Regions from separate parts of the Comamonas testosteroni genome, predicted to be linked through region 1. Evidence: riboswitches for the same ligand, from Rfam matches in the RefSeq annotation. Region 1 holds a riboswitch; the other holds the start of a gene.
The links. A riboswitch is a leader RNA that binds a small molecule or an ion and turns the genes downstream of it on or off. The one in region 1 is predicted to bind glycine.

Region 1 (3,202 bases):
CGTGCTTCTTGACTTCGAAACCCTGGGCCTTGAGCGCCTGGCGCACATGGCCGGCCACGCACCAGGTGGCAAGCTGCGTGCCCCGGCGGCAATGGCGGGCAATGTTCTTCATGGCATCTTCATCCCACATCTCGGGGTTGAGCTGGGGAGAGAAGCCATCCAGATACACGCTGTCCGCCGTCATTTGCTGCTTGCGCAGCATGGTCCTGGCATCGCCTATATAGAGCGTCAGCAGCACCTGGCCGTCGTCAAACGAGAGGCGATGCACGCCGGGCAGCAGTCCCCACCATTGCTCGGCCAGCTGTTCGCCAAGCGGGCGCAGCTCCTCATCGGCCGGCAAAAACGCGAGCAGATCCTCGCGCGAGACAGGGTAGGCCTCCACCGAGACAAAATGCAGAATGCGCGGGCGTCTGGGGTCGGCTTTCCATGCCGACCAGGTGACGAGGAAGTTCAGTCCGAAGCCAAAGCCGGTTTCCAGAATGCGCCACTGCGCTGTATCAGCCCAGGCGGCTGGCAGCTCGCAGCCACCGAGAAAAACCTGGCGGGCCTGGTCAAGGCCGCCCAGCTCGCTGTGATAGCGATCGCCAAATCGGGTGTTGTAGGGGGTGCCATCCGGCATCCATGTGATGGGTTCAGACATGGAAAGTGAAACTACATGGGTAACGCATGGCGCAGTCTAGGTCAGAGCAGCCAAGCAAGGGCCGCCCTGCGTAGCAAGAGAGGGGGAGTCTCGATCACTCCCAGCGCTGCTGGTACGAAAAAACCGGCAGGCGCCATTTGAAACGAATGGCGGCAAGACGGAAGGCCAGACCGCCGGCAAAACACACGATGGTGCTGATATTGGGGCTGACATCCAGATAGCGCAGGCCCAGGAACATCAGGCATACGGACAGCGACACGCTCGCATACAGCTCGCGGCGGAACACCACGGGGACCTGGTTGCAGAGCACATCGCGCAAGATGCCGCCGCTGATGCCGGTAATCATGCCGGCCATGATGATGACGATGGTGGGGTAGCCCAGCTCCAGCGCGGTATTGCAGCCAATCAGCGAAAAGGCGATCAGACCCATGGCGTCCAGCAGCAGAAACACCTGCTTGAGCCTGTGCATATGGCGTGCAATCACAGTGGTCAGCAGACCGAAGCTGATGACCAGATACACATATTCAGGGTGCTGGGTCCAGCCGATGGGGTAGTGGCCCAGCACCATGTCGCGGATGGTGCCGCCGCCCAGGGCAGTGACGAAGGCGATGACGACGACACCAAAGATATCCATATTTCGCCGCCCTGCGGCGAGTGCGCCGGACATGGCTTCGGCGGTAATGGCCACCAGATAGATGACCAGCATGACGGTGAAGTTGGAGGCCTGGAACGAGTCCAGCAAAGAGACGGAAGGAAGCATGAAGGCACTTGAAAATAGACCAGCCACTCACATCGGCGGGAGTGTCCGGCTTGCCTCTCCCGCTGTCCTTTTACCTGAGAGTTGCGCATGAGCACCTTCGCGGTGGCCATGCTTGCCCCTTCGGTGAGCCCTGCAGACTTGTGGTTGCGGGCTGCTCTCCAGTTGGCGATATCCGGGTCCTGTCAGACCCACCTGCGGTACTTATTGCCTGAGCGATTATGGGAGTTTGCGCCTTCGGCGGGAACCCTCGAAAGGCTCCGCTCTCCCGCAGGATGGGCGCGATTCTAGCCAGTTTCAGTGACTTTATTCGGGTTAATACCTGTATTAATGTGGTTCTGCGGCTGCCGAGCTGGGGCGCGGAGGCCCAGTCTGAACCCGCCGTGGCTCGCGCAAGTCCGCGTTTTCGTCTGTCAAGCCGCCCGCCATGACAAGCGGTGCTCTCGAAGGCTCGCTCATTCTTCAGGCGTTGACAGACTGCTTGGGGACGACACGAACCTGTCGTGGCACGCAGAAGCGGCCCTTTGAGCCGGTACGTGGCGGCCATGCGATTCGAACAGCCGGCTTGGAGCGTAAAACAGCTGTTAAGGACAGGCGGCGTGCAGCAACTGGTGTTGGCGATTGCCGCCGCTTCGGCATGGGTCTGTGAGTGACTCAGGTCAGCCTAAAGCCGACTTGATTGCAAGCCTGAGTGGGGGGGAGTTCAAAGCTCGGTGAGAGTTTGCACTATCAAGCTGAACGGGGCTGCTTCTGGCCGAACGCGGCCATAGCAGGCTGAGGTGGTCGGTTCAATGAGAGTGCCCATTTCGACCCGTTTCTCACGGTGGGTATCGATTGACGGGAATATTTACTCCATTGGACGCATCCAATGTGTAGATCCATCGATTGCGAAGGAGTGAATCATGGGCACAGAGCACAGCAAAATCCTCGAACGCGAGGAGGTTGCGCAGGGTACGATGGCATTTCATCTCGCCAAACCGGCGGGGTTTGATTTCCGTCCTGGACAGGCGTTTGAAATCCAGCTGCCGGGCGCGGTCCCAGGGGAGAGTAAAGAGGAGCGATGTCACGCATTCTCCATTGTCAGCGCGCCACACGAGAGTGAACTAGTGTTTGCTACGAGGATGAGGGACAGCGTTTACAAACGCGCTTTGGGAGCTCTGCCTGTAGGTGCTGAGTTGGATATCGATGGACCATTTGGTTCGCTTACCTTGCACAAAAACACCGCGCGAGCGGGTGTGCTCATCGCCGGTGGGATTGGCGTGACGCCGTTCATGAGCATGCTGCGAAACGCTGCAATGCAGCAGTCACAGCAGGATTTGCTTCTGCTGTATTCCAATCGTCGTCCAGAAGATTCGGCGTTTCTCTCTGAGCTTCAAGCTCTCGAAAAGAAGAATCCAAAATTCCGGCTCAAGGCCACCATGACGGATATGGCGCACTCTGCCGTGGATTGGAGTGGTGATACACAAACGATCGATAGAGAGTGGCTCCAGCAGGCCATTGAGGGCTTGGCTAATCCGATCTTTTATGTTGCTGGCCCACCTTCCATGGTTGCGTCAATGCAGCGGTTGCTGATATCAGCCGGTATTGATGAGGACGATGTGCGTAGTGAGGAGTTCTTTGGATATTGAATTGGCAGACTCCTCTCTGATCAAGGAGAAAGTCTGCCATGACGCATTTGGATGCAGCGGCTTGGCATCTGTCGCTAGGCTCTTACCAGTGCAGATAGAACATGGCCTTGGCCAGCAAGACAATGACCAGCACATGGCAGAACACGCTCAGATGCAATCGGTGCGAGCGTCGCCCAT
Region 2 (3,202 bases), 1.4 Mb from region 1:
GCTGGCAGGCCAGGGCAAGCAGGGCCTGCTTGTGCAGATCGGCATCGATGCTGCCCGTGATCTTGAGCTGACCAAAGGCTGTGGCCACGTGGGCGCGGCAGACCGAGAGGAGATAGCTCTGGTTCATGTCGTCGCTGGCCAGCCATTCGGCCTTGGCCGCATCGTCATGAGCCAGTATGTCCCTGGGCACGGGAAGATCCCAGTCGCATAGTTGCTGTTGCAGAAAGCGCAGGGTCTTGGCGGACTGGCCACCCGTCTGCTCCTGGTACCACTCTTCGAGTGAGGCCAGTGTGTCGCTGCCGTCATCGTTGCCGAAGGGGCTGAAGTCGTCACCGCAGTCGTAGAAGAAGTCCTGGGTCGCAATGCGCGCAAACGCAGGGTGGCTGGTCTCGCGGGCGAGACCGACTTCCGGATCGTCGAAATACAGAATGGTGCTCATGGCTGCATGCAAAAACGGCCTTCGCAATGCGAGGGCCGTTGATATGCTTAGTTGTCCTTGGCGAAATCGTTGTAGGCGGTCTCTTCCATCAGAGCTTCGAGCTCGCCCACATTGCTCATCTTGACCTTGAAGAACCAGCCAGCGGCCAGCGGGTCGCTGTTGGCCAGCGACGGGTCATCGCGCAGGGCTTCGTTGACTTCGACGATCTCGCCGGTCACGGGCATGTAGACATCGGCAGCGGCCTTGACGGACTCGACCACGCCAGCCACGTCGCCGGCCTGGAAGATGGAGCCCACGCCGGGAAGATCCACAAACACCACATCGCCCAGCGCATCCTGTGCGTGTACGGTGATGCCGACGATGGCGGCATTGGTGTCGGCGGCGTTGATCCACTCGTGTTCTTTGGAATACTTGATGCTCATGGAAAGCTCCAGATGGGGGGGATTCAGGGGAATCGGGTGTTGTTTGAGAAAGGTCCAGTGCGCACTTTAGCGGTGTTCTGGCTGCTGTTTGGCAAACTGGCCCGTCTCATGCGCGGAGGCAGACTAGCCGCGGTGATAGCGGGTGGGAACGAATGGTGTGGCGACCACCTTCATGGGCACCGGCTTGCCGCGCACCACGGCGAAGATTTCCGTATCGATGGCGGCGTAGTCGGGCTTGACATAGGCCAGCGCCACGGGCTGGTTGAGCGTGGGACTGAGCAGGCCGCTGGTGATGTGGCCGATATGCTGTCCGTCCATGTTTTCCAGCACGGCGGGCTCGCGCACGGGAATGCGCTCCAGCGCGATCAAGCCCACGCGCTTGCGGCGCAGCGACTGAGGGTTCTGCAATTGCTCCAGCACGATGGCCGCACCGGGAAAGCCGCCCTCGCGCTCGCCGCCGCTGCGGCGCACCTTCTGCATGGCCCAGTTCAGCGAGGCTTCCACCGGGGTGGTGCTGGTGTCTATGTCGTTGCCGTACAGGCAAAGCCCGGCTTCAAGGCGCAGCGAGTTGCGCGCGCCCAGGCCGATAGGGGCCACCTCGGGCTGGGCCAGCACAGCTTCGGCAAAGGCTGTTGCCGCTTCGCCGGGAAGTGAGATTTCGAAACCGTCCTCGCCCGTATAGCCGCTGCGCGTGATGTAGAGCGCATGGCCCTGCCAGTCGAAGTGGTTGCCGGTCATGAAGACCAGTTGCGTCACTCCAGGAATCAGGCGCGAGAGGGCGGTGGCAGCTTGCGGGCCTTGCAGGGCCAGCAGGGCGCGATCGGGCAATGGGACGACCTCGCAGCAGCTACCGATGCGGTTCTGGATATGAGCGATATCCGCCTCTTTGCAGGCACCGTTGACGATGAGGAACAGATCATCGCCGCGGTTGACGAACATCAGGTCGTCGAGAATTCCGCCTTGTTCATCGAGCAGCAGGCCGTAGCGCTGCTTGTGCAGGCCCAGGTCCATGACATCGACGGGCATCAGTGATTCGAGCGCGGCGGCGGCATCGGGGCCGCGCAATAGCAACTGGCCCATGTGCGAGACATCGAACAGGCCGGCAGCCTTGCGCGTGTGCAGATGCTCGGCCATCAGGCCTTGAGGGTATTGCACGGGCATTGAGTAGCCGGCAAACGGCACCATGCGGGCACCCAGTTTCTGGTGCAGGGCAAACAGCGGTGTGGAACGCAGATCGGAAGAAGTGTCAGCAGCAGTCACAGGCAAGCGCTCCGGTGGTCAAAACCAAATGAGTGGCCATGCATGACGGGGCCATGCTTGGCGGGCTTGCCCTGCTGTCCGCTTTACCTGAGAGATTCACTGCCTTTGTTTTCGCGGGCAGCTTGCTCCTTCGGTGGATGCTGGCACACATACGAAATGACGGCCTGCATCTCTCTCCAGCAAGGGACGCTGCAGGTTTGCACACCTGCAGCGCTTGTCAGTCCTTTTGCCTGAGCGTTTTGACTCCGGGTGGGGGTCTGCGCCTTCGGCGGTGCGGGGCAGCTTCAGCTGCAGGCACTCTCTCCTGACGCTGGCGATTCTAGCGGTGGGCAAGGGGCTTGCACCACCGAATCGTGCGGATTTTGGGGTTTTCGAGCACAGTTCGTCCGGATTGGGTCTGTGTACTCACCGTGTCTCGGTATTCAAGGACGGAGATTCTGGGGATTCGATCTCCTGGCGCGGAAACACCAGTTGGTAGGGCTGCTCGAAGCAGGCAGTCACGGCCTGGCCCTGGCGCATGCCGGGCTTGAATTTCCAGCGCTCGAGCGAGCGCATGATGGACTTCACGATGCGGGGATCGGTATCGGCGGGCTGATAGGCCACACGGCCGAGTTCGCCCTGAGCAGTGACCTCCAGGCGGAAGATCACCATGGTTTCCAGTCCTTGAGGAAACCAGCTGGCACTGATGATCGGCGTGGTGTGGCGGCGTGGCTGTGGTTGCCGATCGAGCTGGGCGACGGGTGTGCAATCTGCCTTGATCCATGCAGGCCATTCCATGCTCTGTGACCGCCTGTGCTGCGTGTCCAATGGCGGAGCCGGCGCAGGCTCCGGCCGCTCGGAAACCGTGCTCGCGGTGCCGGCGCCCGGAGGCAGCTTGGTCCGACTGCCATCGGAGAGGTGGGAGCAGGCACTGAGCAGCAAGGCGGTCAGTGACGCGGCGCAGGCTGCGCCAAGGTGTGAAATGCGCGAAATGTCCATGAGGGCATTGTCGGCCATGTCGGCAGCATTTCAGGGTTGCGCAGGGCGCAGGTCCAGTTCCTTGATATCGGCCTCGGCGCAGGCGCGCCACCAGGCCGAGCCC

Region 2: linked by a shared signal. The riboswitch ahead of gcvT (glycine cleavage system aminomethyltransferase GcvT) and the one ahead of F0P97_RS18595 (trimeric intracellular cation channel family protein) in region 1 are both predicted to bind glycine.

The regions. Positions count from the first base shown of each region.
Region 1 is NZ_CP043568.1:4,031,194-4,034,395, reverse strand. Features, by position in the region: gene mnmC (FAD-dependent 5-carboxymethylaminomethyl-2-thiouridine(34) oxidoreductase MnmC) at 1-619, opposite strand, end outside; gene F0P97_RS18595 (trimeric intracellular cation channel family protein) at 735-1,400, opposite strand; glycine riboswitch at 1,453-1,572, opposite strand; glycine riboswitch at 1,586-1,678, opposite strand; gene F0P97_RS18590 (ferredoxin--NADP reductase) at 2,300-3,025, shown strand; gene F0P97_RS18585 (CopD family copper resistance protein) at 3,108-3,202, opposite strand, start outside.
Region 2 is NZ_CP043568.1:2,675,663-2,678,864, forward strand. Features, by position in the region: gene F0P97_RS12115 (MolR family transcriptional regulator) at 1-439, opposite strand, end outside; gene gcvH (glycine cleavage system protein GcvH) at 487-861, opposite strand; gene gcvT (glycine cleavage system aminomethyltransferase GcvT) at 985-2,121, opposite strand; glycine riboswitch at 2,186-2,311, opposite strand; glycine riboswitch at 2,330-2,438, opposite strand; gene F0P97_RS12130 (hypothetical protein) at 2,527-3,117, opposite strand; gene F0P97_RS12135 (MBL fold metallo-hydrolase) at 3,130-3,202, opposite strand, start outside.